One region of the Vibrio sp. KUL80 genome, then DNA from elsewhere that is predicted to be linked to it. Evidence: predicted binding sites of a transcription regulator. Region 1 holds the regulator's gene; each other region holds the start of a gene.
The links. The regulator PurR, encoded in region 1, represses purine synthesis genes. The targets are predictions, from matches to a motif close to TNANGNAAACGTTTNCNTNA.

Region 1 (11,035 bases):
CTTATCGAGCGAGATGCTCAGTGTAGCGAAAAGTCGCTGTGGTAGTGAAAATGTCAGCTATCAAGTCGCAGATGCTGAGGCTCTTCCATTTGAAAACAGTACGTTTGATATTGTGATATCGAGCTTAGCGCTGCAGTGGTGCAATGACTTAGCCGTGCCGCTAGTAGAAATGAAGCGCGTGACAAAACCCGGCGGTAGAGTGCATTTTTCTACCTTGCTCGATGGCTCACTGGAGGAGCTAAAGCGGTCGTGGAGCAAAATTGATGCATATCAACATGTCAACGACTTTACCTCGCTCAATCAGGTAAAAATTGCGTTAGCGCAATCTGAGTGCATCGACCATCAACTAGACTTGCCGAAAATAGTTATGTGGTATGAGACTGCTTTTGGTTTGATGAAAGACCTAAAAGGAATTGGTGCGACTCATGTAGAAGGTCGTTCCAAAGGGTGTACCAGCCGACGCTCATTGAAGAAGCTCGAGCTGGAATACAAGAGGTACGAAAACCAGAACGGCTTACTACCAGCCAGTTATCAAATTTGTTTAGGGTCAGTTGCATTATGATGAAAGCACTATTTATTGCAGGTACGGATACTGAAGTTGGGAAAACCGTTGTATCAAAAGCGATATTAAGTGCTGTTGGTGCACAAGGAAAAAAGACCATAGGTTATAAGCCTGTAGCTGCAGGCAGTGAGAAAACTCCCGAAGGTTGGCGTAACTCGGACGCATTGCATTTGCAAGCAGCAGCAAACCAGGAAGTTGATTATGATCTCGTTAACCCGTATGCGTTATCTTTGCCTGCGTCACCTCATATCGCGGCAATAGCGGACAACGTAGAGCTCAAATACGACGTTCTCTCCAATTTACTTGAGCAACACAAACAGAACAGTGATTTTGTATTGGTCGAAGGCGCAGGTGGTTGGCGAGTACCAGTATCAAAAGATGATTGCCTTTCTACTTGGGTGAAACAAGAAAAGTTACCTGTCGTTCTCGTCGTGGGTATTAAGCTTGGTTGTTTGAGTCATGCGATGTTGACGGCCGAAGCGATTAAGGCAGATGGTCTTGAGCTTGTTGGTTGGGTAGCTAACCGCGTCAATCCGGGCGTCGAGCATTACGCTGAGATCATCGAAATGCTGGAAGGCGCGATAGACGCTCCAAAGCTTGGTGAGGTGCCTTACGTCCCAGGCTGCAAGAAACGAGACCTAGGCAAGTACATTAACCTTGATGTAATTAGTTAACCCTTTCGTAACACAAAACACGCCAAATTAAAAAAGCCTCTTGTGGTGAATTATCGCGCAAGAGGCTTTTTGTTTTTCTCTCATACAGAATTTATGAACTCCGGTTGCATTTTTAACCAAATGAAACACTTTTTGTTCCAAATAACTGGTCGTATCACTTTACGTGTCTGATTTACTTCGAGTTTTATGAATTCTGTCAGTTTGGTGAATTTAATGTTAACTATATGTGTTGAATGGGTAATCTCGGTATGGCATTCTGTGATCAGCAACACGAGTTTAAATGCAATTGGGTTCAATGCTTAATATTGAGTGATCATGCATTGTAATCTCGTTTCAAAACGATAATTTAGAGAAAAACCATACGAAAGTTATGGAACATTTGAGGCTGAAAAATAAACAAAATAGAGCCTCTCAAACGACTTATATACAAGATTCAACGTTTGAATGTTCGGTGTAGTTATCGACATTGTCATCCGTTAATAACGAAGCTAGATACCCCCCAAATAAATACATTTAGTGTCTAGCAACATGGAAAGCTGTAATAAAAACGGAGTAATCAATGGCTGGTGTTTTAGGAATGATCCTTGCTGGAGGCGAAGGTTCTCGCCTACGTCCTCTTACGGAATCTCGCAGTAAGCCTGCAGTCCCTTTTGGAGGAAGCTATCGCCTTATAGACTTCGCACTTAATAATTTTATTAATGCGGACTTGATGCGAATTTACGTTCTTACCCAATTTAAATCTCAATCCCTGTATCAGCATATGCGCAAAGGTTGGAACCTGACGGGCATCACTGACCGATTTATTGACCCAATCCCAGCTCAGATGCGCGACGGTAAACGTTGGTACGAAGGCACCGCTGATGCTATCTACCAAAACGTTCGCTTTGTCGAACTTGCTAACCCTGAGCATGTTTGTATCTTTGGTTCTGACCATATCTACAAGATGGATATCCGTCAGATGTTAGACTTCCACAAACGTAGTGAGGCGAAACTTACGGTTTCTGCGCTGCGTATGCCGTTGGCAGAAGCATCAGAGTTTGGTGTTATCGAGGTCGACGAAAACGGTAAAATGATTGGTTTTGAAGAGAAACCAGAGAACCCGAAATCGATTCCTGGTCACCCTGACATGGCGCTTGTGTCTATGGGTAACTACATCTTTGAAGCAGAAAGCTTATGCAAAGAGCTCCGTCTTGATGCTGAGAATGAAAACTCGAGCCACGATTTTGGTAAAGACATTATTCCTAAGATGTTCCCTGAAGGTGGCGTTTATGTTTATGATTTCTCTACCAATAAAATCAGCGGCGAGAAGGATACAACGTACTGGCGTGATGTAGGTACTATTGACTCGTACTGGGCGGCTCACATGGATCTGCTTCATGAAGACCCAGAGTTCTCACTGTACAACCGAAAATGGCCACTGCATACGTATTACCCACCGTTGCCACCTGCCACCTTTGTGGATGCTGAGCACGAAAAGATCAAAGTTACCGATAGCTTAATTGCTGGTGGTAGTTACGTACGTGGATCGTCAATCTTTAAATCAGTACTAGGATTCAGAAGTAACATTGCTGCTGGTTCTATTGTGAGTGAATCTGTTATTCTAGGTGATGTTAAGATTGGTGCAGGCTGTACAATCAAGCGCGCAATCATTGACAAGAATGTTGAAATTGCCCCTGGAACTGTGATCGGTGAAGATCTAGAACTCGACGCGAAGCGTTTCCATGTGTCTCCAGGTGGCATCGTTGTCATCAAAAAAGGGACAAAAGTTGGATTCTAGAATGAGAAACATAGACGTATGGTTTCCAGTTTCAGAAGTTCAGGGACTTATTAAAAGTGGAGGCTTGGCAGATGTTGCCAAGGCTCTGCCGAAAGCTCTGCAAGAACTTGGCAAGGACGTAGCCATCACTCTGCCAGGCTACCAAAAACTACCAAATAAGGATCAGTATGAGTTCGTGCTAGCCACTGAGCTAGAGCATTGGCCTCATACACCTTATCAAGTCAAGAAAACCCATCTCGATGGTGTCGAAGTCTACGTCATTGAATGTGACCGTTACTTTGACCGTCCAGAACTGTATGCAGAACACAACCGAGCGTACGCTGATAATGGCGAGCGTTTTGGATTTTTCGCAGCCGCCAGTCTGGATGTGTTACCAAAGCTGGGCATTAAGCCTGCAATTGTTCACGCGAATGATTGGCACACAGGCCTTATCCCATTCTTACTTAAGACTCGTTACGCTGAAGATGAGCGTTTTCATGGTACTAAGTCAGTACTGACAGTACACAACGCGATTTTCAAAGGGATTTTCTCTTACAGTCAGTTAGAGATTATTCCTGAGCTTCATCTCTCTGGAATGGAGTTTCTACAGTACGGTGACGGCTGGGTAAGTACATTGCGAGCGGGTATTGCTTTTGCAGATAAGATCAATGCAGTGAGCCCGAACTATGCCGCTGAGCTGGTGACACCGTTAGGCTCACATGGCTTGGTTGATGATTTCGTTCATCGTGCCAAAGATCTCCATGGCATCGTTAATGGATGCGATTACTCAGAGTGGAACCCAAGCCACGATGAGTATTTGCCTGAGCATTACGACGATGACTTAGAAAGCATGCTAGCGGGTAAACTCGCATCAAAAACGGCGCTACAAAAAGAGCTCGGCCTACCAGAGCGTGAAGTGCCGATGATTGGCATGGTTTGTCGTTTGACGCACCAAAAAGGTTTTCACTACATCCTTCCTATTTTGGATAAGTTCCTAAAGAATGACGTGCAAGTCGTCATTATTGGTACAGGTGAGCCGCAAATTGCTTCTCATCTTAATGATCTGGCGGAAGAGTTCTCAGATAAGTTGGCGTTTGTCGAAGCTTACAGCAATCGCTTTGCTCATCTGGTAGAAGCTGGTTCAGATTTCTTCCTTATGCCTTCTGAGTTTGAAGCGTGTGGTTTGAACCAAATTTATAGTATGGCTTATGGTACGTTACCAATTGTGCGTAAAGTCGGCGGTTTGAAAGACACGGTTATTGATTTTGATGATGACCCTAACAATGCCACTGGCTTTGGTTTTGTTGAGCCTTGCCATGATGCTTTGTTAATTGTCCTGCAACGCGCACTGCTATTCTATCTGCAACACCCTGAGCAGATGCATGAAATGCAGCTTCGCTCAATGCGAAAAGACTTCAGTTGGACTGAGTCAGCCAAAGAGTACGTTAAGATGTACGACCTGGCGCTCGAGGCAAACTAGAGCAAAAATTGAAAAGCGGCGTTATGCCGCTTTTTTTATAATCGACTACACTTGTAAATCATTTTTACCAAAATTCCTGTGAGTTTTTGTCCGTAAAACGGCGAATTATGGTAACGTAACGCCCACATACATCACGAAACTTGAGAACTATGTCAGAGAGCTTGCTATTCCATAAAACTTATCAGCACCCAACGAGTAATGAGTGGGTGGTATTCGTACATGGGGCAGGTGGAAGCTCAAACATATGGTTTAAACAGATTCGTGCTTACCGAGAGCACTTTAACCTGCTGTTTATTGATCTTCGCGGTCACGGTAAGTCAAATCAACTCCTTAAAGACATTATGTCGAACAAGTACACCTTTAAAGAGGTGACGATGGATATCGTTAAAGTACTTGATCACCTTAAGATTCAGTCAGCCCACTTTGTCGGTATGTCTTTGGGAACGATTATTGTGCGCAACATTGCCGAGTTGGCACACTCCCGAGTTCGTTCCATGGTCTTAGGCGGTGCGGTCACTCGCTTTAATACTCGCTCGCAAATTCTGGTGAAAATTGGCAACTGGAGTAAGCACATTATCCCTTATATGTGGCTTTACAGCTTGTTCGCGTACATTGTCATGCCGCAAAAAGGCCAAAAAGAGTCACGATTGTTATTCGTCCGAGAGGCGAAGAAGCTGTGCCAAAAAGAGTTTAAGCGCTGGTATCGTCTAACGACAGAAGTAAACCCTCTCAACCGCTACTTTAAAGACCGAGAGTTGCCGATTCCGACTTTGTATTTGATGGGTGATAAAGACTATATGTTTATTAAGCCAGTCAAAGAGATGGTGGCTGAACATAAGTCCAGCCGTCTATTAGAGATCAAAGATTGTGGTCATGTGTGCAATGTTGAGCGTCCAGAAGAGTTCAATAAGCACTCAATAGATTTCATTAAGTCTGTGGCATCGTAGCCGTTTGTGGCGTCTGACAGTTCCAGCAGACGCCAAATTGCGCTTCGTTAGTCTCGTGGCAAGCGGAACATACCCACGGCATGTTACCGCTTTTCTCAGCCTGATTTTGCCAATCTTGAATGACAGCTCGTGCCATCATTTCTTGCTCTTTGTTGAAAAGCCAAACGTAGGGTAGAGAACTTTCGTCAAACGGTACTTCCCCTCGTAACCCAAAAACACCTTCGCCTCGTACTTCACACTCTATACCTTCAGCCATCAACTGCTGTTGGACAATATGTGTTTCTGGTGGGTTATTGCCTACAAATATCTTCATCTATTCCTGTACCTGTGGTGAGCGAGAGATTTTCCCCATAATCCATTTGGCAATAAGTGGGAACAAACCGAGTAGGGCAAACGATGCCAACACGGTAGGGGAAACAATGCCTGATAGACTGTCAATGTTCGCTAGCTGGGTACCTGCATTGAGGTATACTGCAGTTCCTGGCAGCATGCCCAGTTGACTCACCAAGTAATACTTAGAGACTCGAATTGGCGTGAGACCCATCAATAAGTTAATCAAGAAAAATGGGAACACAGGAATGAGTCTTAGAGAAAATAGATAGAAAGCACCGTCTTTTTCGACACCTTTATTGATCGTCTCAAGTTTCGAACCGAACTTACTTTGTACCCAATCGCGAAGTAGGAAGCGACTGCTCAAGAATGCCAATGTAGCGCCTATGGTACTAGCAAATGAAACGAGCAGTAGACTTGTCCAGAAGCCGAACAATGCGGCGCCAAGTAAGGTAACCACGGCAGCGCCTGGAACAGAGAATGCAGTAATCGCTATGTAAGCGAAGAAATAGGTGAGGGCAGCAGCCACGAAGTTCTCATTGATGTATTCACTCAGTGCGACTTGTTGTGCTTTTGCGTTTTCTAGTGTGAGGTGTTGACCAAAGTTGATGCCTAAGTAAATGACGACAGCAACCAAAACCAATCCTAGTATCAGCTTCTTGCTCATGACGATATCCTTTTGATGACTCAGTATTAGTGTAGTAGAAAGGATGAGTATGTTTTTCCTTTCAGCTAATACAAAAAAATCAGCCATAAGGCTGATTTTTTCTTGAGATTACCGTAGCTTAATTAATTAAGCGAGCCAGTTCATCTCTTTTAGTCTGAGGAATCACAGACCAATGAGTACCATTTATCGCACCTTCAAGAGCCCATAAAAGCTCTAAACCTACGGTACTTGAATGGGTTCTCTGAATGGCCTTGAAAGCCTCAACCGAACCATGATCCTGAAGTTCAACCACTGATTCAATGCCTGCTTTTTTGAGCATACGCTCAGTGGCAAGGCGAAGATTAGGAAGGTCTTTCAGGCGATTAGGTTTCGCTTCGGATTGTTGCTCTTTCTCAGTTTTCGCGAACTCGAGTGCCTGTTTAGCGTGATCGAGAATACCTTCTTGATCTTGCCAACAGTCTTCAGGTAACGCGAAGTACTTAGTAACAACGGGAAATCCACGCTTTTTATAAACATAAGGCTTGTAACCCAGTTTTTTGAAGGTGGATACGGTCTGACGGTTAGTTCTGATATGTAATTTGTTATTCACTGCTAAGGCAAACATCGTATCATCTACGAAGATGCCAAATCCCCCAAACATGGAGCGAGACTTTACTCTTCCAAGCTGAGCGAATAATTGCATTGAATTTTTTAGTATAGGATTATCCATGCTTTATTCTTTTCTCGGTGTTATTGATTGTGTCACCAGAATCAGGTCCGAGAGTATAGCAATCAGGTGTCAGAGCTCTGTTAGGCATATGCCATAACTGAGCCTTCTCCCCTTGCCATCGGCAACCCCGCTACCTATCAATTAAAAATTGGTTTAGGCCGGAGGCTTTGCGTCCCACCCTTTCAGATGGTTTGCCCTGTGCGTGACATGCATAGAATAAATGAAAACAACATAATCCTATCATTACTCATTTTTAGAAGTGTGATCTTGGTTCAAATAATGACGGATTATTTGTGCCTGTGGGTGCGTAAAAAACTAACAATTGAAAGGTGAAAATTTGAATGAAGTTCAAAAAAAAGTGCCTAGAAAGGCACTTTTGTCAGCATTATGTAAGGTTTTTGACAGAGTCGCGTTCAACAATCTCTGGGTGCATTTCGAAAATGCGCTTTTCATGACCTTTATCTTTGATTCGTTCTAATAGAATCTCAAACGCGTTTTTACCTACACGACGTTTTGGTTGGTGAACCGTCGTTAGTGGTGGCGAGAAGTACTCAGCTAGCTCAATATTATCGTATCCAATGACAGAGATGTCCTCAGGTACGCGCACACCCAGTTGTTGCAGGCGACTCATTAAGCCAAACGCCATTGTGTCGTTGAAACAGAAGATAGCGGTAGGTCGGTCTTCCATTGCTGCGATGCGGTTAGCTGCGATAACGGCTGTATCGCATTCGAAGTTGCCTTCAAGAATACGATCATCTTTCATCTCGATACCTGCCTCAGCAAGGGCACGTTTGTAACCGATGATACGCTCTTGGCACACGGCTTTTTCTAGATGGCCACTCAGGCAGGCAATATCCGTGTGACCTTTTTCGATCAGGAACTTCGTTGCCAGATAACCGCCTTCTTCAGAGTTATCGATGATCTTGTCCGCTTGTGAGCTTTCTGGGCCCCAGTCCATGATAACTTTAGGAATGTCGGCGTGACGCTCAAGCATCTCTAGCAGCTCTTCGGTAAGATCAGAGCACATCACGAGGATGCCATCCACGCGTTTCTCTGCCAGCATGCGAATGTAATCGCGTTGCTTTTCATACACGCCACCAGTGTTACATAGGATCAGCGTGTAGCCTTGGCGGTAGCAGTAGCTCTCAACACCATCGATAACCTCAGAAAAGAACAGGTTAGTGGACTGAGTCACTAACATACCAATGGTTTTCGTTGAGTTACATTTTAAGCTACGTGCAACGGCGCTTGGTGCGTAGTTGAGTTCGTCGACCGCCGCCATCACTTTTTCTTGAGTTGCTTCAGCAACAAAGCGAGTCTTATTAATAACGTGGGATACTGTGGTCGTTGAAACGCCTGCAAGGCGGGCGACATCTTTAATAGTTGCCATAGTGATATCCTATTAGTCGCGGCTTGATAATTAACGTTGGTACCGCTTCAAGTATAGTGGTCTTTGCAAATTTATAACGCTATGTTGTTGTAAACATAGTATTTGGCTGCGAAAACCGAAAGTTGCATGCAAGCCGCGGCGAAAAAAGCTCAGAGCGTAGATTTCAACAGGTATTTTTGGACACAAGTCCGCGTTGAATGCCAATGGCATTTGCATTTAAACGGCGGATTGTAGACTTAGGTTTGGGCGCTGGCAATGACTTATCCAATAAATTTATAACTAAAGCGCAAATTAATTCTCACAGATGTGATGCAAATGATTTGCGCTTTAAGGTTGGCTAGCCTTGCTCACCCTCTAGGTAGGTGTAGTCAAGTTGGCAGAATGCTTCGAGTAGTTTAGCGGCAGCGGCATAAAACCCAAACTCGTCGTGAGTTTGGCATTTCGCAACAAACTGAGGTAGCCATGTCATCAAGTAGTTCTTGATGAACTCTGCTTGCTCGTGCAGCGCATCGTTCATATGTGCCTCCGCTTCAAGCTCATTGGAGCGAATGATTAAGTTGCCTAGAAAATCTAGCTCGATCGCGAGGTGATCCGCTGGCTCATTTAAGTCCTTATTCACTGCCACACTGTGCTTAGCTAACAGGTCAGCCATATCCTGTGCAGGTTGATCATTTAAAAGACCAGACTTACCAATATACATAGAGGCATAAGGCAATGCGCCGTGCTTGTCCGACTTTAAAAATAGATCGCAAAAATCGGCAGAAAGCTCTAATTGTGCGTCTTCTCTGACTTGAAGGCGGTTCAAGGACTCTGTAAAGACCTGAATGGGTTCTTTTAGGGAAGGGTTTTCTCCTAAGCCAGATAAGAAAGAGCGAATTTCAGGGCTGTGGTATTTGTTGAGTTCATCATCAGTGAGCTCGGCAGCGAATAGGCTTGAAAGCCACCAATAGATTTCTGCGCGTTGCTCATTAAATGCTTTGATTTCTTGCATTTGAATAATCTCCAAAAATGATAACCCTATTTTAGCCAATAAAGATGAATAGCAATAACTTGTTGTGTGAAAAATTGAGTTAACTTATGAAAAAATAAGACAAAAATTAATTTCTTTAAGGGTAAGTTAACACGAGTATTCGTTGCATATGAGACGCAATCGTTTTGGTTGTTTTGAATCAAAAAATAGTAAGGTTTCCATGCCTATGAGGGGATGTAGACTAGAATTGTGAATGTTTATGAATAGAATGTCCTTGTCATGACAAGATTGAGAAACCACAGATGAAATATCACGTTTTGGTTGTAGAAGATGACGTAGTCACTCGCAGTAAACTGGCTGGCTACTTCGAAAATGAAGGCTACTTGGTTAGCGAAGCTGAAGATGGTCAGACGATGCGTCAGGTGCTGGAAGAATCCAGTATCGATCTCGTCATGCTAGACATTAACCTGCCTGGTGAAGATGGTTTGATGCTAACAAGAGAGTTAAGAAGTCAGTCAGACATTGGAATTATTTTAGTAACCGGTCGCACTGATAGTATCGACCGCATCGTGGGCCTCGAGATGGGTGCAGACGACTATGTCACTAAGCCGTTTGAGCTACGCGAACTGTTAGTGCGAGTAAAAAACCTATTGTGGCGTATTTCACTAGCGCGCAAACAGCCAGTACTTGAAGAGTCAGTGCAAAACGAGCATGTGGTTCACTTTGGTGAATGGACGTTTGATAAGCAGCGTCGTTCACTGACGAATAATGGCGACCCTGTGAAACTGACCAAGGCTGAATATGAATTGTTAGTTGCACTCTCAACGTATCCAAATCAAGTTCTGAGCCGTGAGCGTATCCTCAATATGATCAGTCATCGAGTTGATGCGCCAAACGATAGAACCATTGATGTTCTTATCCGTCGCATGCGTGCCAAGATGGAATCCGATCCAAAGAATCCACAGATATTTATCACTGTCCATGGCGAGGGCTACATGTTTGCTGGTGATTAAAGTCGGCTAGCGTGTAGTGATAGAAAATGCTCCAGTTGTCTCTTTGATAGCTGGAGCTTTTTTATGGGAGCAATGTAGAGATACCTGGGCGTTGTATATGCAACTTGTAACTATTTTTGTTAACTGACTCGCGTGAGAAGTCGGTGCTTTCTGAGTCGGAAAAAGACTCTATAAACCTGAGCTAGTTTGATAGTGGCGTCGTTTCCGTTGAACTGCCTCGATTGGGCAGCATTGATTGGCAACGACATTCTTTGGTTCAACAAAAGGATTTTCCATGACCAAGCTACAATTAGGCTCTATTCCAATATTTAAACGGTCAGTGAATTTGTCGCTGATGCTTACCTCGAGTTTACTGTTTTCTGCACCAAGCTTGGCAGTACAGTGTGACAGTTTGCCTTTTTGGGACGACGGCACAAGCTACAACGGTGGCGCTCAAGTTCAATGGCAATCATCGGCGTACCAAGCGAACTGGTGGAACCTTAACGCTAACCCTGTTAACCACTCCGAACCTTATCAAGAATGGTCACTAATAGGGGC
Region 2 (11,035 bases), 1.6 Mb from region 1:
ATCCAAACAAAAAGCGCCCAAACAGGGCGCTATTCTACTTAGGATGTGATGTTATGCCAACGCATCAGACATGATGCTTCTTCTTGATGGTCTCATGGTAAGCATGCCATGTTCCGTAGCCGAGAATCGGCATAGTTACGATCATTCCGATCCCGTAGGTGGCAAAGCCAATTAAAATACCGCCGCAGATGATAAGAGCCCACACAATCATGGCTGGAACGTTGGATTTCACCGCATTAAAGCTGGTGAAGACCGCAGTCATGATGTCGACTCGACGCTCCATCATAAGAGGGATCGAGAAGGCAGATATGCTGAAGATAACCGCTGCGATAACCGCGCCAACAACACTGCCGGTAATCAAAAACGGCGCGAACTCAGTTAGGGGAGCACCTTGCACTGATGGGTAGAGCGCATGTAACAGCGCAGCGATACGCATCCAAAATATCATCGCTACCGCGAGTAACACGGCAAACGCCCATTGTGACGTCGAGTTGCGACCAATCGCTTTCATAGAGTGAAACAGGCTCGGTTTGTGCCCTTTTTCTCTCTCCCAAGCGGCATCATAAAGACCCAGCGCCAAGAAAGGCCCGATAAGCACATAAACGACGAGGCTTGGCATAATGACGAGGTGTGTACCTTGCCATTGCACCAATAGAACGATCACGACCGCAGCTGCGGTAAAGCAGAGCCCGTAGAAAGCACTAATGATTGGCATACGTATGAGGTCATGCAAGCCGAGCGCAAGCCAGTGGAATGGGGCTGATACACTCAGTTGGTTGCACGGAATGGTTTTAGCGTAATCTTGATCCCTGACTTCATGTTTCTTCTGGAAGTCATCAGAATTTACAGTTCGAGGCATATGTCCTCCCTGATTGACAAACTGGCCTTCGTTTTATCAGGGCATGGCGCTAATGGTCGCGGTGTTAAAGCGAGCAGCGACTCTCGCCGCCGTTGACGTGTCACTGCCAGCTTACCGTTATTAGCGTCTTCCCCTCTTAAGTGCTCTGTTTTGCATACGAACAAACCGAGCAAATTGGTCTATTCGCAAGGGCACTTTTGATTAACTATTGACCGTGTTACAGGAAAACACAATTTTCAAAAGGGTATTAAATCAAAGCCACTTGAGTTGAAGTTAACAACTTTGTAACAAAGTGTTTGAAAAGACAGGATTAAAAAAATAAAAAAGCCCTCAAAAAAATTTGAGGGCTTTTTTGGAGTAAATACTCAGACTAAGAGTAATTACAGACCAGCGAAATCACGTAGGATTGCCGCTTTGTCTGTCGCTTCCCAAGGGAACTCTTCGCGACCGAAGTGACCGTATGCTGCAGTCTTCTTATAGATAGGTTGCAGCAGGTTTAGCATCTCTTGCAGGCCGTATGGACGCAGGTCGAAGTTTTGACGAACTGCTTCTACGATGATGTCGTGAGAAACTTTTTCAGTACCAAACGTCTCAACCATGATAGATGTTGGATCAGCAACACCGATTGCGTAAGACAGTTGGATCTCACAACGGTCAGCCATACCAGCCGCTACGATGTTCTTCGCTACATAACGTGCTGCGTATGCTGCAGAACGGTCAACTTTTGATGGATCTTTACCAGAGAATGCACCACCACCGTGACGAGCTGCGCCGCCGTAGGTATCAACGATGATCTTACGACCCGTTAGACCACAGTCACCCATAGGACCACCGATTACGAAACGACCGGTTGGGTTGATGAAGAAGTTGGTTTCTTTGTTGATCCACTCAGATGGTAGTACTGGCTTGATGATCTCTTCCATTACTGCTTCACGCAGATCCGGTGTTGAGATTGAATCACAGTGCTGAGTTGAAAGAACAACCGCATCGATACCAACGATCTTACCTTGGTCGTATTGGAACGTTACCTGAGACTTAGCGTCTGGACGTAGCCAAGGTAGAGTGCCGTTCTTACGTACTTCCGCTTGCTTTTGAACAAGACGGTGAGAGTAAGTGATAGGTGCTGGCATTAGGATGTCAGTTTCGTTCGTTGCGTAACCGAACATGATGCCTTGGTCGCCTGCGCCTTGCTCTTTTGGATCTTCTTTATCAACACCCTGGTTGATGTCTGGAGACTGCTTACCGATGGTGTTTAGAACGGCACAAGAGTCCGCGTCAAAACCCATGTCAGAGTGAACGTAGCCGATTTCGCGAACGGTTTCACGAGTTAGCTCTTCGATGTCTACCCATGCTGAAGTGGTGATCTCACCACCCACCATCACCATGCCAGTCTTAACGTAAGTTTCACAAGCAACACGTGCTTTTGGATCTTGTTCTAGGATTGCATCAAGAACCGCGTCAGAGATTTGGTCTGCGATTTTATCTGGATGGCCTTCTGATACTGACTCAGAAGTAAACAGGTGCTTAGCCATGAGAGCTCCAATTACTGTTTTTAAGCGAGTGTCGAATCACTCACTTGTAATAAATTCAATGATATATAGTAGGTGTATCTACATCTAGACGTCTATTCTAGTCATCAATGTTCGATTAGCAAGCGATTTTTGCTTTTAACATATAGCCAAACGTTTGCCTATTTTGCGCGTGGATCGCCACATTCCGGCGACATTATTCGGCGATAATGCCAAAAAATGACGGTAAATCGTTTGCAGAGACTATATGGCTTTGCGACAATAGCCGCCGCTGATTATTCAATCAGTCTATGAAAAACTTGGAATTCGCTTAATGCACTCAGGAGCAGACATGTCTTCTCGTAAACAACTCGCTAATGCAATCCGCGCGCTAAGCATGGATGGTGTTCAACAAGCTAACTCAGGTCACCCAGGTGCACCAATGGGTATGGCAGATATCGCTGAAGTTCTTTGGCGTTCTCACCTAAATCACAACCCGTCAAACCCAGAGTGGGCTGACCGCGACCGTTTCGTACTGTCAAACGGCCACGGCTCAATGCTGATTTACTCTCTGCTTCACCTAAGCGGTTACGAGCTATCAATTGACGATCTTAAAAACTTCCGTCAACTGCACTCAAAAACACCAGGTCACCCAGAGTACGGCTACGCACCAGGTATCGAGACGACGACTGGTCCTCTAGGTCAAGGCATCACTAACGCGGTTGGTATGGCGATTGCTGAGAAATCTCTTGCAGCGCAATTCAACAAAGAAGGTCACGATATCGTTGACCACTTCACTTATGTATTCATGGGTGATGGCTGTCTGATGGAAGGTATCTCTCACGAAGCGTGTTCACTAGCGGGTACCCTAGGTCTAGGCAAGCTGATCGCGTTCTGGGATGACAACGGCATCTCTATCGATGGTGAAGTGGAAGGTTGGTTCTCTGATGACACACCTAAGCGCTTCGAAGCATACGGCTGGCACGTAATCCCTGCAGTAGACGGTCACGATGCTGACGCGATCAATGCAGCGATTGAAGCGGCAAAAGCGGATCCACGTCCAACACTTATCTGTACTAAAACCATCATCGGTTTTGGTTCACCAAACAAAGCGGGCTCTCACGACTGTCACGGTGCACCACTAGGTCACGACGAAATTGCAGCAGCGCGTGAATTCCTAGGTTGGGAACACGGTCCATTCGAAATCCCAGCAGACATTAAAGCTGAGTGGGATGCAAACGAAGCGGGTAGCGCAAAAGAAGCAGCTTGGAACGAGAAGCTAGCAGCTTATGAAGCGGCTTACCCAGAACTTGCGGCTGAGTTTAAGCGTCGCGTGAACGGTGAGCTTCCAGCTCAGTGGGAACAAGAAGCAAGCAAGATCATTGCTGACCTTCAAGCAAACCCTGCAAACATTGCATCACGTAAGGCGTCTCAAAATGCACTAGAAGCGTTCGGTAAGATGCTTCCTGAATTCATGGGCGGCTCTGCTGACCTAGCGCCATCAAACCTAACCATGTGGTCTGGTTCTCAGTCGCTAACGGCTGATGATGCGTCTGGTAACTACATCCACTACGGTGTGCGTGAGTTCGGTATGACAGCGATCATCAACGGTATCGCGCTACACGGTGGTTTCGTACCATACGGTGCAACCTTCCTAATGTTCATGGAATATGCTCGTAACGCAATGCGCATGGCAGCACTGATGAAAGTGCAAAACATCCAAGTTTACACTCACGACTCTATCGGTCTGGGTGAAGATGGTCCAACGCACCAACCAGTTGAGCAAATTGCATCACTACGTGTAACGCCAAACATGAGCACATGGCGTCCATGTGACCAGGTTGAGTCTGCAGTGGCTTGGAAATACGCGATTGAGCGTAAAGACGGTCCGACGTCGCTTATCTTCTCTCGTCAAAACCTAACACAGCAAGATCGTGACGCTGAGCAGCTAGCAAACGTTGCTAAAGGTGGTTACATCCTGAAAGATTGCGAAGGCACGCCTGAGCTGATCCTTATTGCGACAGGTTCTGAAGTTGAGCTAGCAACAAATGCTTACGCTGAGCTAATTGCTGAAGGTAAGAAAGTACGCGTAGTGTCTCTTCCTTCTACTGACGTCTTTGACGCGCAAGATGAAGCATACCGTGAAGCGGTTCTTCCAGCGGAAGTAACTAAGCGTATCGCGGTTGAAGCGGGTATTGCGGATTACTGGTACAAGTATGTTGGCTTCGGTGGCAAGATCATCGGTATGACGACATTCGGTGAGTCTGCGCCAGCAGGCGAGCTATTCAAGATGTTTGGCTTCACGACTGAAAACGTTGTGAACACAGCAAAAGAGCTGCTTGCATAAGCACCTTTCTTCTTGAAATGAAAAACCGAGCACTAGTGCTCGGTTTTTTTCTGGGTCGAGAAACGCATTGTCACCAGCTTACAACTCTTGATGCGAAAGCAACCGTTATCGGTTACCATGCAAGCCTTTATCACGTGAACAAAAAGGCGTAATGCGATGCTAAGAGTGGCAATTAATGGCTTTGGACGCATTGGACGGAATGTACTCAGAGCGCTGTACGAAAGCGAGAAGAACGACCAAATTAAAGTCGTCGCCGTTAACGAGTTGGCGCAACCTGAAGCGATGGCTCACCTGCTTCAATACGATACCAGTCATGGTCGTTTTGATAAGAAGGTTTCTCATGACCAAGAGCATTTGTACCTTACGCATAAAGATGGTCAGTTCGACACCATTCGTATTTTGCATCTTGAGGACATCAGCCTGTTACCGTGGAAAAACCTAGAGGTTGATATCGTATTAGATTGCACTGGTGTATTCGGTAGCCGCGCTGATGGCGAGAAACACATCGAAGCTGGCGCAAAGAAGGTATTATTTTCTCATCCAGGTAGCAATGATCTTGATAACACCATTATTTTCGGTGTTAATCACCATACACTGACCAAAGATCACACCATCGTCTCCAATGGTTCTTGCACCACAAACTGTATCGTGCCGGTTATTCAAGCGTTAGATGAAGCCTTTGGTATCGACTCTGGGACTATCACCAGCATTCACTCTTCAATGAATGATCAACAAGTTATCGACGCCTATCATGGCGATCTCCGCCGTACTCGCTCAGCCAGTTTATCCATTATTCCGGTGGATACGAAACTCCATAAGGGCATCGAACGCATCTTTCCGAAATTTTCTAACAAATTTGAAGCAATTTCTGTAAGAGTGCCAACAATTAACGTCACCGCTATGGATCTTAGTGTAACTATAAATACGAATGTGAAAGTTAATGACGTAAATCAAGTCATTATTAACGCTTCTCGGTGTACATTAGACGGCATTGTTGACTATACTGAAGCACCGCTGGTTTCCGTGGACTTTAACCACGACCCGCACAGCGCCATTGTTGATGGGACACAGACTCGAGTGAGTGATGGTCGTCTAGTCAAAATGCTGGTGTGGTGTGACAACGAGTGGGGCTTTGCTAACCGCATGTTAGACACCGCGTTAGCAATGCAAGCGTCTCAGTAGTATCAAGGGCGCTCTTGGGGAAAAATATTAATTTCGAAGGTTGAAATTAATATTCATGAGCCCAATATAAGTAAGCAGTTGATGAATTCTAAAACTTGGCAAGAAGCCGGGTTTCAAAAACTTTATTTATTTTTTAGTTGAGAGGACTAAACATGTCTGTAATCAAGATGACTGACCTGGATCTAGCAGGTAAACGCGTATTTATCCGTGCTGATCTGAACGTACCTGTTAAAGACGGTAAAGTAACATCTGACGCTCGTATTCTTGCGTCTCTACCAACCATCAAGCACTGCCTAGAAGCTGGCGCTAAAGTTATGGTTACGTCTCACCTAGGTCGTCCTACTGAAGGCGAGTACGCAGAAGAATTCTCTCTACAACCTGTAGTTAACTACCTAAACGACGCACTTGAGTGTGAAGTTAAGCTTGCTAAAGATTACCTAGATGGTCTAGAGCTTAACGCTGGTGAGCTAGTTGTTCTTGAAAACGTTCGCTTTAACAAAGGCGAAAAGAAGAACGAAGAAGAGCTATCTAAGAAATACGCTGCACTGTGTGACATCTTCGTAATGGATGCATTCGGTACTGCTCACCGTGCGCAAGCTTCAACTCACGGTGTTGGCATGAACGCGCCTGTAGCGTGTGCTGGTCCTCTACTAGCTAACGAACTAGACGCACTAGGCAAAGCAATGGACAAGCCTGCTCGTCCAATGGTTGCTATCGTTGGTGGTTCTAAAGTATCGACTAAGCTAACGGTTCTTGAGTCACTATCTAAAATCGCTGACCAACTTGTTGTTGGTGGTGGTATCGCGAACACGTTCATCGCTGCAGCTGGCCACAACGTTGGTAAGTCTCTATACGAAGCAGATCTAGTAGACACAGCTAAGAAGCTAATGGATGAGTGTGCAATTCCAGTTGCGACTGACGTTGCATGTGCAAAAGCATTCGACGAGAACGCAGAAGCTGAAATCAAGCACGTATCTGAAGTTCAAGACGACGACATGATTTTCGACCTAGGTCCAGACTCAACAGCTGAACTAGCAAAAATCCTGAAAGATGCTAAAACTATCCTATGGAACGGCCCTGTTGGCGTATTCGAATTCAAGAACTTTGAAGCGGGAACAGAAGGCATTTCTAAAGCGATCGCTCAATCTGAAGGTTTCTCTGTAGCGGGTGGTGGTGACACGCTAGCAGCTATCGACAAGTTCGGTATCAAAGCTGACGTTTCTTACATCTCTACAGGTGGCGGTGCTTTCCTTGAGTTTGTGGAAGGTAAAGTACTACCAGCAGTAGCAATGCTTGAAGAGCGTGCTAAAGCATAATTATCTTTTTTATTAAGCGGACTGATTGGTCCGCTTTTATCTATGCTGCAATGGCTGGTTAACTTTGATACAATGCCGCCCGTTGTGAGCAAACGATTGCCAATATTTATTTAAAACGACAGAAAATAGGACTTATTCCATGTCTAAGATCTTCGACTTCGTAAAACCAGGTGTTATCTCTGGCGATGACGTACAGAAAGTATTTGAAGTTGCTAAAGAGAACAACTTCGCTCTTCCTGCAGTTAACGTAGTGAACACTGACTCTATCAACGGTGTTCTTGAAGCTGCAGCTAAAGTTAAAGCTCCAGTTGTAGTTCAGTTCTCTAACGGCGGTGCTGGCTTCTTCGCTGGTAAAGGCGTTAAGCTTGAAGGTCAAGGTGCGCAAATCCTAGGTGCAGTTGCTGGTGCAAAATACGTTCACGCAGTTGCTGAATCTTACGGTGTTCCAGTGATTCTTCACACAGACCACGCTGCGAAGAAACTTCTACCATGGATCGACGGTCTTCTAGATGCAGGTGAAGAGTTCTTCGCTCAAACTGGTAAGCCTCTATTCTCTTCTCACATGATCGACCTTTCTGAAGAGTCTCTAGAAGAGAACATCGAAATCTCTGCTAAGTACCTAGCTCGCATGGCGAAAATGGGTATGACTCTAGAGATCGAACTAGGTTGTACTGGTGGTGAAGAAGACGGCGTAGATAACTCTCACATGGACGCATCTGAGCTTTACACTTCTCCAGAAGACGTAGCATACGCATACGAGAAACTAAACGCTGTTAGCCCACGTTTCACTATCGCTGCTTCTTTCGGTAACGTACACGGTGTTTACAAGCCAGGTAACGTTGTTCTAACTCCAACTATCCTACGTGACTCTCAAGCATACTGTTCAGAGAAGTTCGGTATCGCACCTAACGCTCTAAACTTCGTATTCCACGGTGGTTCTGGTTCTACTGAAGCAGAGATCCAAGAGTCTATCGGCTACGGTGTTATCAAAATGAACATCGATACTGATACACAGTGGGCAACTTGGGACGGTATCCGTTCTTACGAAGCTGAGAACCACGATTACCTACAAGGTCAAATCGGTAACCCAACTGGTGAAGACGCGCCAAACAAGAAGTACTACGATCCACGCGTATGGCTACGTGCTGGTCAATCTTCAATGGTTGCTCGTCTAGAGAAAGCTTTCGCTGACCTAAACGCTATCGACGTACTATAAGATTAAATCGCATAAGATTTAACTGATAGTAAGATGAAAAAAGTCGCTCTTTGGAGCGGCTTTTTTTGTGTCTGATGAAAATTGTGTGATTGATCTGAAAAAAACTGGCATTAACGCATATGTTTGCGTAACCTTTTGTTAAGTAATGTGTATTGATATTGATTTCCTGTATGCATTGCTGATTACGGCGCGCCTTTGCTAATAGAACAGTGGTATTAGCTAAGACTCGCTTTGCCCAATTCGTTTTATTTAAGAGGTACGCAATATGGCTGGTGAGTCAGTTGATATCGAAACTCCGCTCGTGGATAGCCTGTCGCATGCAGAAAAATGGCTAACCAATAACTCTGATCTTCTGATCCAGTACGGTGTAAACATCATCTCTGCACTGCTTATCCTATTTATCGGTAACATTATCGTTAAAGCGATAGCGGGCAGCGTCGCTAAGCTGCTGCACAAGAAGAAGATGGATAAAGCCGTCGTTGAGTTTATCCATGGGATTGTACGCTACACCTTATTTGTCATCGTACTCATTGCTGCATTAAGTCGCATCGGCGTACAAACCGCCTCAGTGGTTGCGGTCATCGGTGCTGCCGGTTTAGCTATCGGTCTTGCTCTGCAAGGCTCGCTTTCTAACTTTGCCGCGGGTGTGCTTATTGTTGGCTTCCGTCCGTTTAAGTCAGGTGACTACGTAGAGATTGGTGGTGTAGCGGGTTCAGTGGATTCTATCCAGATCTTCCAAACTATCCTTACCACACCAGACAACAAGATGGTTGTGGTTCCAAACGCATCGGTCATTGGCTCTCCAATCACCAACTATTCACGTCATGCGACTCGTCGTATCGACCACGTGATTGGCGTGTCTTATGGAGCGGACCTGAAGAAAACTCAAGAAGTGATTCGTAAGACGCTAGAAGCGGATGAACGTATCCTTAAAGAGCCAGGTATTACCGTGGGTGTCGTTGCACTTGCTGATTCTTCAGTGAACTTCGTGGTTCGTCCTTGGGTTCGCACTGAGCAATACTGGGACGTTTACTTTGATACGCTACAAGCGATTAAAGAAGCTCTGGACGCCGAAGGTATCGAAATTCCATTCCCTCAGATGGATGTGCACTTGAACAAAGTGGACTGATTGCTCCGGCGTTAACATCAGATGTAAAAAGGAGAAGCTAGGCTTCTCCTTTTTCTATTTCAATGATTTGGTTTGGAACGCTATCTAACACCTGCTTGAGAGCATTGCCGTCAATACCAAATGTCCACTCAGGCTTACCTGGCGTATAAAGGATCTCTTCGGCATCAAACAAACGGCTATCGACAACGATAGAGATGTCATCGGGCAAGCCGATAGGACAGACAGCCCCAGGAACACAGCCGATTTGTTCAATCATTTCTTCATTGCTACAGATAGAGGTGCGTTTGCCGAGCGCTTGTTTTAGCTGCGCTTTGTCTAGCCTTGAGTCTTTATCGGTTAGGAACAGAGCAAACCCTCCGCCTTTCTTTTTCAAAAATAAGCTCTTGCTATGCAGCCCGGTCCAGCCAAGCTCTTTCGCTATACGAACATCAGTTTCAAAATCCAGAATAGGCTCATGTTGCCACTTGGAAAAGGAGACGGATAACTGCTCCAAAAGCGCGACGTTAGCGAGGTAGATGGCTTCGGTTCTGTCCATCAAGACTTACTCCATTAATCCTTTTGTTAGTAACAGAGCAATAGTAAACATCATTGCCGCCACCGCCAAGTCGATACCCTTTTTAACTTTAGGTTTTGATAACGTTGGACCAAGTTTAGCAGCGCCCATCGATAGGGAATAGAACCAAACGAATGACGCGAGTACCGTACCAATAGCAAAAGCAATTCGGTCATTGCCCTCAAATTGGCCACCAATGGAGCCAAGGATAACAACCGTATCTAGATAGAGATGTGGGTTCAACACCGTTACCGCTAGGGCACCCAGCACCACTGTACGTCTTCCGCGTGCTAATACCTCGCCTGACGACTCTTTTGCTGCTGGTGCTTTAAACGCGCTGCGCAGTGATAACAAACCATAACCGGTTAAAAAGGCGATACCACCTAAAGTAACAGCGGTAAGCAACAGCTCATTTTGCGATAAGATCGCACCGCCACCAAAGATACCCAGTGAGATGAACGTCATGTCTAGCAGGCTGCACACCGTTGCTGTTGTCAGGTGGTGATTGCGTTTAATCCCCTGATTTAATACATAAGCGTTCTGAGCGCCAATTGGGATAATCATCGTTGCGCCCAATCCGAAACCTTGAAGAAGCACCCAAAAATTCACTTTAATTTCCTCACCACTGCATAAAAGAGAGCGAGAGAATAGCGATTCGATTATGATTAGGATAGTTAATAATATTAATGAGAAATAAGCTTAGCTAATGGCTGTTTTGAGAGGTTAAAAGATGCGCGGATTAGACTACAAATGGATAGAGGCACTGGATGCCATTGTTGAGCAAAAAAGCTTCGATAAAGCGGCTGAACACCTATATATCTCTCAATCTGCCGTATCCCAACGCGTGAAGCAACTGGAAAAATGGTTAGCGCAACCGGTATTGGTTCGCGAGCAACCACCGCGTCCAACCGCAGTCGGTAAAAAG
Region 3 (11,035 bases), 460 kb from region 1:
TCACTGAAAGCCTAGGTGCTCAAGGTACTGTATGTGGCGGTGGTCGTTACGATGGCCTTGTTGAGCAGCTTGGTGGTAAACCAACACCAGCCGTGGGTTTTGCTATGGGCCTAGAACGTCTTGTGCTCATGATGGAAACATTAGAGCTAACAGACGTTCGTCGCAGCGTAGACGCTTATGTCGTGACAGCGGGCGAAGGCACCATGATGGCAGGTATGAAGCTTGCTGAAAACCTGCGTGAAGCGATCCCTGGTATTCGTGTGATGAACCACTTTGGTGGCGGTAACTTCAAGAAACAATTCAAGCGCGCAGACAAAGTAGGGGCGGTATATGCTCTTGTGCTTGGTGAGAACGAAGTTGCTGAGAATACGGTCGTGGTCAAAGATTTGCAGGGCGGAGAGCAAGAAACTATTGCTCAAACTGAGTTAGCCGCTAAATTAGCAAATATTATTTAAGTTTAAATCCAAGTTGATAGGCAGCAATTTTGGGCTGCCTATTAATTTAGGTAATGATTTCTTTTAAGAGGACAGGAAGTGGAACTCTACGATTCTGAAGAACAACAAGTTGAAGCGATCAAAGACTGGTGGAAGGAAAACGGGAAAGCCGTGGTTCTTGGCGTTGTTGTTGGTCTAGGTGGTTTATTTGGCTGGCGTTATTATCAAGATTCCGTGGTCCAGGCTCAAGAAGCTGCATCAGAGCAATACAGTAAAGCTGTTGAGTCGATGGTAGTAAGCGGTGTTGACGCAAGTGCTGATGTACAAGCCTTCATCGATTCGAGCAAAGAGAGTGAATATGCGGTACTTGCTGCGATGCAATTGGCTAAAGCGCAGGTAGAAGCAGGTAACCTTGAAGATGCACTAACGCAGCTTCAGTGGGCACAGAGCAACACCAAAGATCCAGCGATTGCACCGCTAGTGACTTATCGCGTTGCACGCCTAATGGCAGAGTCGGGTAATAACGATGGCGCACGTGCGGAACTCGATAAAATTACGGATGCAGCATGGGCTGGTCGAGTTGCAGAGCTTCGTGGCGATATTGCTATCCGTGAAGGCGATCGTGATGCTGCCTACACGGCTTATACACAAGCTCAGCAAGCACAAGATGCGAGCCAAGCGCTACAAATCAAGCTGGATGATCTTGCCAAGTAAGGGCTATAGCCGATGAATAGACTCGTTAAAAAGGTATTACTTTCTATCTCGGTATTAGGTGTACTTGCAGGGTGTTCGAGTGAAGAAGACACCATAGTGATGGCGCCACTACCCGTTGTGCAAAGTGAGTTCACTCCAAGTACAGAGTGGTCTTCAAGCATAGGTAATGGCGTAGGTCAGTACTTCTCTAAGCTTTCACCAGTTTACGCTTACGACAAACTGTTTGTTGCGAGCCGCGATGGCGTAGTGAAAGCCATGGATCCAGAAACGGGTAAAACCATCTGGCAAACCGAAATCAAAGGTGAAGTAACGGCTCGCCTATCTGGTGGTATTGCAGCCGCTTATCAAAAGCTATATATCGGCAGTGAAAACGGTGAAGTCATTGCTCTTGATGTAGAATCTGGTGAAGAGCTTTGGCGCGCAGAGGTAAACGGTGAGGTACTGGCGAAGCCGGTTGCTGACGCTAGCCTGATTATGGTTCACACCAGTCAAGGCGTGCTTGCTGCGCTTGAGCAAACCAGTGGTGAAGAGCGTTGGGCGATCAGTACTGATGTACCAAACCTAACGCTGCGCGGCGATAGTGCGCCTGCGACGGTTTCCGGTGGTGTTTTCTGGGGTACGGCGAATGGTCGTCTAGCGGCAGCGATTGTCGAGCGTGGTCAGTTGATCTGGCAACAACCAGTGGGCACGCCTAAGGGTGCTACCGAGATCGACCGTTTGGTGGATGTTGATGCCTCGCCAATTATTCTAGGTGGTACGCTTTACACTGTGGGCTTTAACGGTCAGCTGATTTCCATCGACCTTCGCTCGGGTAACCCAATCTGGAAGCGTAATTACTCATCAGCGACGGATATGGCGACAGACAATCGTAGCTTGTTCCTGATTTCAGAAACGGATCATGTAATTGCTGTCGATGCTCGAAGTGGTACCGAGCTTTGGGAAAACAATCTACTAGAAAACCGCCAACTTACGGCGCCTGTTATTGTTGACGGATACGTTGTAGTAGGGGATAGCCTTGGTTATCTTCACTGGATTGACCGTGCAACCGGTGAGTTTGTGGCACAGCAACTCATGAATGACAGCGGTATGTCGGTTGGACCGACTTTAGTCCCTGGTGGCTATGTGATCGTTACTCGTGATGGTGAAATAAAGAAACTCACCATTAACTAGAAAGCGTGATATAATTCACAAACGGCTCCTGGCTGATTTTCAGTTAGGAGCCGTTTTATTGCTGCGAAGCAAAAGGATCTTTTCGAGCTCGGATAGATAGAATACGTTGTGGTTATAGGAAAACGAGAGCATTTTTACCTATAACTACAATAAGAAATAATTGTAGAGGTTAATATGTTACCTGTTGTTGCCCTAGTTGGACGCCCGAATGTGGGTAAGTCGACACTGTTTAATAGACTGACGCGTACGCGTGATGCTTTGGTAGCGGATTTTCCGGGACTAACGCGCGACCGTAAATATGGTCAAGCTCAACTGGGTGAGAATGAGTTCATTGTTATCGATACCGGCGGTATTGATGGCACTGAAGAAGGTGTAGAAACCAAAATGGCGGAACAATCGTTAGCTGCGATTGAAGAAGCTGACGTAGTACTATTCCTTGTAGATGGTCGTGCGGGTTTGACGGTTGCGGATGAAGCGATCGCTAACCACCTACGTAAAATTGAAAAGCCAGCTTTCCTTGTGGTCAACAAGGTAGATGGCATTGATGCTGACGCTGCAAGCGCTGAGTTTTGGCAGCTAGGTGTTGAAAACATGTATCACATCGCTGCGGCTCACGGTCGTGGTGTTACTGCTCTTCTAGACCGCGCCTTGGATCCTTTCTTTGAACACCTATCAGAAGCTGAAGGTGAAATCGAAGATTTGACCATGTTTGAGGATGCGGAAGAAGAGAAACTCGACTACACCGAAGAAGAAGCAGAAGAAGAGTACAAGCGTCTTCAAGATCAGCCAATTAAACTGGCTATCATCGGTCGTCCAAACGTTGGTAAATCGACTCTAACTAACCGTATCCTCGGCGAGGAGCGCGTGGTGGTGTATGACATGCCAGGTACGACACGTGATTCTATCTACATCCCAATGGAGCGTGATGGTCGTGAATATGTTCTGATTGATACAGCGGGTGTACGTCGTCGTAAGCGTATCAACGAGACGGTAGAAAAGTTCTCCGTGGTTCAAACGCTGAAAGCCATTGAAGATTCCAACGTAGTATTGGTTGTAATTGATGCTCGCGAGAATATCTCAGACCAAGATCTTAGCTTGTTAGGCTTTGCCCTTAACGCAGGTCGCTCAATTGTACTTGCTGTGAATAAGTGGGATGGTTTGGATACAGACGTGAAAGAGCAGGTTAAGAAAGAGCTAGACCGTCGTCTAGGCTTTGTAGACTTTGCTCGCATTCACTTCATCTCGGCGCTACACGGTACTGGTGTGGGTCACTTGTTCGAGTCTGTTCAAGAAGCGTATAAGTCAGCGACGACACGTGTGGGTACCTCTGTACTGACTCGTATCATGAAAATGGCAACAGAAGATCACCAGCCACCGATGGTTCGTGGTCGCCGCGTGAAGCTCAAGTATGCGCACGCGGGTGGTTATAACCCACCAATCGTTGTTGTTCACGGTAACCTAGTGAACGAGCTGCCAGATTCATACAAGCGTTACCTCATGAACTACTATCGTCGTTCACTGGAAATTATGGGAACACCAATCCGTATCAACTTCCAGAGCAGCGACAACCCGTTCGAGGGTAAAACGAGTAAGATGACACTTTCTCAAGAGCGCAAGCGTAAGCGCTTGATGAGTATGATGAAAGGTCGTCCGAAGAAATAAGAATAAGCTAAACAGCGCCCTCTCAATAAGAGGGCGCTTTTTTATGGTCTGAACTTCAATGGTGTGAAACACCACGATGAAAGGAAAACAGATGATCACCGCTAGTAAAGTGCACTTCTGCAATCAAACCTGGCAACTAAATAGCCAAATCCAACTCGTCAACCATCATGAAGAACATTGCGATGTGGTGGTGAAAGACACGCCATTCCATCCTGTTAGCCATATCTGGCCTGATCACCCAGCAGACAGGGGAACGTTATCAACAAGCACAGAATCGTATTCAGTTACAGACTGTTTAGTTGGTGCTGTTGAGCTCGAAACCGGAAAGCTCTTTGTCGCGCAGTCCATCCCAGTAAAACGAGATACCGATGGTTGGGTATTTGTCGTGGTGCATCGCATTGCTAAACAAGCCGTATTATCAGAAGGTGAGACGGTTTCCCTGTCGGTAGACAAGGAGTATCAAGATAGCTTAAGCCGTGGCCACAGCGCCGGTCATATAGCGTCATTGGCGCTCAACAAGGTTCTTGCCGAAGCGTATTGGAGAAAAGACGCCGATCGTAAAGATGGGCTAGGGCACTATGATTTTAATAGCTATGCACAGGAGCAGAGCTTTGTATCGCCAGATGCTTGCTTTGATAACTATCGCTTAGGCAAAACGCTCAAAAAGCGTGGTCTTAACACAGCTCAGGTACTTGAAGAGCTTAAAGAGATAGAGTCTAGGGTTAACCAACAGCTTAATCTATGGCTTAGCGAGGGTTCAGCAGTAGAGATGCAGCTTGAAGGTCCTTACCTCACCAGCTCTCGTTACTGGCATTGTAGATTGGACGGGGTGGATGTTGTCATGCCTTGTGGTGGCACGCATGTTACAACAACAAGCAGTCTGAAGCGATTAAACGTTGAACTGCGAGCTATCGATGCCAATTATATCGAAATGCACACCCATGTAAGTCGATAATTAGAAAAACGATCTTTTTATTAAATTTCAATTAGGCTGGTTTATTTTGGTCTTTGTGATATTTAAATCTGCTAAAAATCGAAAAACAGCACATGTAACTTATGCTTTCGGTGTGTGGTTATATAAATGTTCTTTTTTAAGCAGATCGCTGATCAAGCTAGCTTTTGGGGATGATCTAGAAAAGATCGTGTTTTTTGCCGTTCCAGGGTGTACTGGTTCAAATTACGTACAAATATTCCTTTGGTCAATAGTTCATCTATTTGCGCCCTGTGTTAGTATGTGCCGCGAGCGCATAATAAACAGAATGCCAACAGCTTTAGAGTTAGAGCCGTATGGTAGCAAATTAAAAGACGCGAACTATGAATAAAGACTTGCTAATAGATGCCCATAAGGGCATGAATAATTTATTAAAAGAGCTCGCGCTAGGGTTACCCCAAACCCAATTAGTGGAAAGGATAGTTGATCTTACAGAGCGACTATTTCCTAGAAAACGAGTTTCTATTTTATCGTTGGATGAATCGACAAACTGCCTGTTCACGGTAGCCGCCCCTAAGCTACCTATTATGTATAACCAAGCTATTGACGGGATAGAAATTGGTGAGCGAGTGGGATCTTGTGGGGCTGCTGCCTACTTGAAACGCTCTGTGATTGTTGACGATGTAACTAAACACGCCAACTGGACGCCGTTTCTTGAGCTTGCCGCCTCTGCGAATGTGAAAGCTTGCTGGTCGGTACCTGTCATCTCGACTCAAGAGCAATGCTTAGGGACATTCGCTCTCTACGACGAGAGGTGTTCTACCCCGCTCGCGATTGAGATTGAGATACTCGAATCCATGTCTGCCGTGTATTCGGTTGCGCTTGAGAAGTACGCTCTTGAGGATAAGCTTACCTTTCAAGCCCAGATGGATCCGCTTACTCACTGCTTGAATAGACGTGCTCTATTGGAAAGAGTTGAGCAGAGTCACTGCTTTGATGGCAATATTCTCGGCTGCTTTTTTGTTGATATCGACAAGTTCAAGCAGGTGAATGATGAATATGGTCACTGCTTTGGTGACAAAGTACTTGTAGCTGTTTCTGAGCAGCTTAAACATCTTTTGCCTGAACAAGCCGTGCTTGGACGTTATGGCGGTGATGAGTTTTTGGCGTTTTGCTGCTTCCCTGATGAAGACGGCGCCGTCGCTTTTTATCAAACATTGAGCGATGAGCTGAACAAACCCGTAACACTGAATGATACCAATATCTCTGTCAGCGTCGGATTTGCGACCAAACAGTGCTGTTCAGATCTGCCAATGGATAAGTTAATCCGCCAAGCAGACAGCGAAATGTACAAGGTTAAGCGTCGAAATAAGCGTGCAGTACCTCTACGTAGTGCTTCTCCGAGCTTGATTGATATCAATGCGAACCCAGAAAAGAAAGTCGTATGATAGTTAATATTATCACTTTCTAATATAGGTAAGTCATGACGACTCAACAAAACCAGTGCCCTAAGTGCCACTCAGAGCTTGAATGGGATGGGCAGTATCACTGCGGGCAATGCCAAGTCCATTTCAAAAAGATTGGTTTTTGCCCTGACTGCGAAGCAGAGCTGGAGAAACTTCAAGCGTGTGGCTCAGCGAGCTATTTTTGTAATAGCTGTAATGAGCTGAAGTCTAAGTCACGCGTTAAGTTTGTCTTTGAGAGCCTTGTATAGAAGCTAGATGGCAGCTGTCGTCTAGCTGTGATCTTTTATGCTGGTGACCTGAGATTCGATAATGCCATTGTCGAGTTTGGTGGTAATGGTACTGCCGACTTCAACACTCTGAGCGTCGGTGATGACCTGTCCGCGCGCATCTTGGGTGATAGAGTAACCGCGCTGCAACGTCGCCAGTGGGCTGACTGTGTCCAATTTACCTACGGTAACGGCGAATTGATGTTTAGCGCTATCGAGCTGTTTCTGCATGGCTTGCTTGAGCCTGGCTTGTAGCTGATCTAATCGATTGGTTTGTCGGTCGAGCTGGCGAGCTGGTGAGAGTGTCATTAACCTGTGTTGTTTATTGCTCAGGCGCAGTGTCTCTTGAGATAGGCGCTGCTTAATTGCTGAGCTCAAACGGAACTCAAACTCATCAAGAAGCTGGCTCTGCCTCTGAAGCTGGTGCTTTGGATGATGGCTGTTGAGTGCTTGTGTTAGCACAGATAAGTGCTGCTTTTGCTGCGCTAGATAGATCTGCATTACATTACGCAGCCTTTGCTCACGCCCCTTAAGTGATTCATGCTTGTGTGAGGTGTCATTGCTGACAAGCTCAGCCGCAGCACTCGGTGTTGGCGCTCGCACGTCGGCAACGTAGTCCGCTATGGTGACGTCGATTTCATGCCCGACCGCACTAATGATTGGAATTTGGCTAGCCGCGATGGTCCTTGCTACGATCTCATGGTTAAAACACCAAAGATCTTCCAGCGAGCCGCCACCTCGACCCACTATCAATACATCACACTCGTTACGGCTGTTGGCGCGTCCAATTGCCTGCGCAATCTCAATCGCTGCCGCATCACCTTGCACTGTTGTCGGATAGATAACGACAGGCAGTGATGGGTCGCGTCTTTTCAGTACATCGAGAATATCGAACAGAGCGGCGCCAGTTTTGGAGGTGATGATACCTACACGTTTAGGATGAGAGGGGAGAGGTTGCTTTAAAGACTGTGAGAACAAGCCTTCAGCTGCGAGAGACATCTTTAGCTTCTCGAACTCTTGCTGCAATCTTCCATCGCCCTCGGGCTGCATTGATTCAATGATCAGCTGATAATCACCACGCGGCTCGTACAACGAGAGACGCGCCTTTACCAATACCTGATTGCCATTAGCTGGCTTAAAGGTGACTCGGCGATTATTACCACGAAACATAGCGCACTTAACTTGAGCGCGAGAGTCTTTTAGCGTGAGGTACCAATGGCCGGATACAGGTGCGGAAAAGTTAGAGATTTCACCGACTAACCAGACAATCCCCATTTCATTTTCTAGCAATAAACGTACTTCGGAATTCAGACGAGAGACCGTGTAAATGTTCTGATTGGAAGAAGATGAATGAGAAGTAGATCGCGGGGATAGGGACACAGCTAATCTCAAAGACGTGAGTATGGAAATTAGCGGCAATATAATACATATCAAGGGGGTAAATGCAAATAAAAAATAGAAAAATGTGTAGCCAAGCGATTTCGTCGGGCGTATAATCCCACCGCAATATCTAATCCAAATGACCTTATTATGCGAAACGATAAGGGCGGATTATCCTTTAAACTCCTCTATTGTGAGATATTGCAAATGCTAAGAATTGCCAAAGAAGCGCTGACGTTCGATGATGTACTACTCGTTCCAGCTCACTCCACCGTTCTCCCAAACACAGCTGATCTTCGCACTCGGCTGACCAAGAATATCACTCTGAATATTCCAATGATCTCTGCGTCTATGGACACAGTGACAGAAGCGCGTCTTGCGATCGCGCTAGCCCAAGAAGGTGGCATTGGCTTTATCCACAAGAACATGTCTATTGAGCAACAAGCTGAGCAGGTTCGTCTAGTAAAAATCTTTGAAGCAGGCGTGGTGACTAACCCAGTAACGGTTAGCCCTGATGCATCTATCGCTGACGTGGTAGCGCTGACTGATAAGCACGGCTTCGCTGGTTTCCCTGTTGTTGCTGAAAACAACGAGCTTGTAGGCATCATCACTGGTCGTGATGTTCGCTTTGTTACTGACCTTTCTAAGAAAGTAGAAGCAGTAATGACGCCAAAAGAGCGCCTAGCCTCTGTTAAAGAAGGTGCTTCTCGTGAAGAAGTACAAGAAGAGATGCACCGCGCACGTGTTGAGAAGGTACTGGTTGTAAACGACGAGTTCCAACTTACCGGTATGATCACAGCAAAAGATTTCCACAAAGCAGAACGTAAGCCTAACGCATGTAAAGATGCGCAAGGTCGTCTACGCGTTGGTGCTGCAGTGGGTGCTGGCGCTGGCAACGAAGAACGCGTTAAAGCGCTTGTTGAAGCTGGTGTTGACGTTCTACTAATCGACTCTTCACACGGTCACTCTGAAGGTGTTCTAAACCGTATCCGCGAAACTCGCGCAGCCTACCCAGATCTCGACATCATTGGCGGCAACGTAGCGACAGCTGCAGGTGCTAAAGCACTGATTGAAGCTGGCGTAAGCGCAGTTAAAGTAGGTATCGGCCCTGGTTCAATCTGTACAACTCGTATCGTAACGGGTGTTGGTGTACCTCAAATCACAGCGATTTCAGACGCGGCAGCGGCAGCTGAAGAGTATGGCATCCCAGTTATCGCTGACGGCGGTATCCGTTTCTCAGGTGATATCTGTAAAGCGATCGTAGCTGGCGCATCTTGTGTCATGGTTGGCTCAATGTTCGCTGGTACTGAAGAAGCACCAGGTGAAGTTATCCTTTACCAAGGTCGTTCATACAAAGCTTACCGTGGCATGGGTTCTCTTGGCGCAATGTCTCAAGGCTCTTCTGACCGTTACTTCCAATCTGACAACGCGGCTGACAAGCTGGTTCCAGAGGGTATCGAAGGTCGTATCGCTTACAAAGGTCGCCTAAAAGAGATCGTTCACCAGCAAATGGGTGGTCTTCGTTCAAGCATGGGTCTAACTGGCTCTGCAACTATCGAAGACATGCGTACTAAAGCAGAATTCGTTCGCATCTCTGGTGCGGGTCTAAACGAATCTCACGTACACGACGTTCAAATCACCAAGGAAGCACCTAACTACCGTTTGGGTTAATTAATCGCTCAGGTTAATTAGCCACTTAGGTTAATAACGACAACGTAGTCAAATAAATCCTACGTAAACGTTTGCTTTTTTCCTTGAAGCAAAGATGAGAGGCGGGTAAACTCGCCTCCGTTTTCAACACTTAGCTGATAAGATTGCCCAAAATGACGAAAAATATTCATGACCAACGAATTCTGATTCTAGACTTCGGTTCTCAATACACACAGCTAGTAGCACGTCGTGTTCGTGAAATCGGTGTTTACTGTGAACTATGGAGCTGGGACGTAGAAGAAGCGGATATTCGTGAATTCAACCCAGACGGTATCATCCTATCTGGTGGTCCAGAAAGCGTTACGGAAGACAACTCTCCACGTGCTCCTCAGTACGTATTTGATTCAGGTGTTCCAGTTCTTGGTGTGTGCTACGGCATGCAGACCATGGCTGAGCAGCTTGGCGGTAAAGTAGCGGGCTCTAACGAGCGTGAATTTGGCTACGCACAAGTTAAAGTATCTGGTGACTCTGCAATCTTTAAAGATCTTGAAGATACTCAAGATGTTTGGATGAGCCACGGCGACAAAGTTGTTGAAATCCCGGCAGACTTCGTAAAAGTTGGTGAGACGGATACCTGTCCGTACGCAGCAATGGCAAACGAAGAGAAGAAATACTACGGTGTTCAGTTCCACCCTGAAGTAACGCACACTAAGCAAGGCCTGCAAATGCTAGAGAACTTCGTTCTTGGTGCTTGTGGCTGTGAGCGTCTATGGACGCCAGGTTCTATCATCGAAGACGCGGTTGCTCGCATTAAAGAGCAAGTAGGCGACGATGAAGTGATTCTTGGTCTGTCTGGCGGTGTTGACTCATCAGTGGTAGCGATGCTTGTTCACCGCGCTATCGGCGACAAGCTGACCTGTGTATTCGTAGACAACGGTCTTCTTCGTCTAAACGAAGGCCAGCAAGTGATGGAGATGTTTGGCGACAAGTTCGGCCTAAACATCATCAAGGTAGATGCAGAAGAGCGTTTCCTTGCAGCACTTGAAGGCAAGTCTGATCCAGAAGAGAAGCGTAAGACTATCGGTCACGTATTCGTAGACGTATTCGACGAAGAGTCGAAGAAGCTAGAAAACGCGAAGTGGCTAGCTCAGGGTACTATCTACCCAGACGTTATTGAATCTGCAGCATCGAAAACAGGTAAAGCACACGTCATCAAATCGCACCACAACGTGGGCGGTCTTCCTGATGATATGGAAATGGGTCTTGTTGAGCCGCTTCGCGAGCTATTCAAAGACGAAGTACGTAAGATCGGTCTAGAGCTAGGTCTTCCATACAATATGCTTTATCGTCACCCATTCCCAG

Region 2: the regulator PurR is predicted to act here: its motif matches at 2,534-2,553, upstream of metK (methionine adenosyltransferase).
Region 3: the regulator PurR is predicted to act here: its motif matches at 8,111-8,130, upstream of guaB (IMP dehydrogenase).

The regions. Positions count from the first base shown of each region.
Region 1 is NZ_AP045841.1:2,368,822-2,379,856, reverse strand. Features, by position in the region: gene bioC (malonyl-ACP O-methyltransferase BioC) at 1-562, shown strand, start outside; gene bioD (dethiobiotin synthase) at 559-1,236, shown strand; gene glgC (glucose-1-phosphate adenylyltransferase) at 1,796-3,013, shown strand; gene glgA (glycogen synthase GlgA) at 3,015-4,472, shown strand; gene AC6I8U_RS10925 (alpha/beta fold hydrolase) at 4,622-5,419, shown strand; gene AC6I8U_RS10920 (putative signal transducing protein) at 5,400-5,732, opposite strand; gene AC6I8U_RS10915 (TVP38/TMEM64 family protein) at 5,733-6,416, opposite strand; gene AC6I8U_RS10910 (TfoX/Sxy family DNA transformation protein) at 6,535-7,125, opposite strand; cyclic di-GMP riboswitch class I at 7,243-7,331, opposite strand; gene purR (HTH-type transcriptional repressor PurR) at 7,511-8,515, opposite strand; gene torD (molecular chaperone TorD) at 8,853-9,506, opposite strand; gene torR (two-component system response regulator TorR) at 9,788-10,498, shown strand; gene AC6I8U_RS10890 (Ig-like domain-containing protein) at 10,773-11,035, shown strand, end outside.
Region 2 is NZ_AP045841.1:432,401-443,435, forward strand. Features, by position in the region: gene AC6I8U_RS02005 (DUF2189 domain-containing protein) at 65-859, opposite strand; gene metK (methionine adenosyltransferase) at 1,240-2,391, opposite strand; gene tkt (transketolase) at 2,702-4,714, shown strand; gene epd (erythrose-4-phosphate dehydrogenase) at 4,871-5,896, shown strand; gene AC6I8U_RS02025 (phosphoglycerate kinase) at 6,049-7,212, shown strand; gene fbaA (class II fructose-bisphosphate aldolase) at 7,352-8,428, shown strand; gene mscS (small-conductance mechanosensitive channel MscS) at 8,694-9,557, shown strand; gene AC6I8U_RS02040 (YbaK/EbsC family protein) at 9,595-10,092, opposite strand; gene AC6I8U_RS02045 (LysE/ArgO family amino acid transporter) at 10,099-10,719, opposite strand; gene AC6I8U_RS02050 (LysR family transcriptional regulator ArgP) at 10,841-11,035, shown strand, end outside.
Region 3 is NZ_AP045841.1:2,830,430-2,841,464, reverse strand. Features, by position in the region: gene hisS (histidine--tRNA ligase) at 1-455, shown strand, start outside; gene AC6I8U_RS13065 (YfgM family protein) at 534-1,148, shown strand; gene bamB (outer membrane protein assembly factor BamB) at 1,161-2,318, shown strand; gene der (ribosome biogenesis GTPase Der) at 2,493-3,980, shown strand; gene AC6I8U_RS13050 (alanyl-tRNA editing protein) at 4,072-4,935, shown strand; gene AC6I8U_RS13045 (sensor domain-containing diguanylate cyclase) at 5,295-6,359, shown strand; gene AC6I8U_RS13040 (zinc ribbon domain-containing protein) at 6,395-6,625, shown strand; gene xseA (exodeoxyribonuclease VII large subunit) at 6,647-8,023, opposite strand; gene guaB (IMP dehydrogenase) at 8,231-9,694, shown strand; gene guaA (glutamine-hydrolyzing GMP synthase) at 9,847-11,035, shown strand, end outside.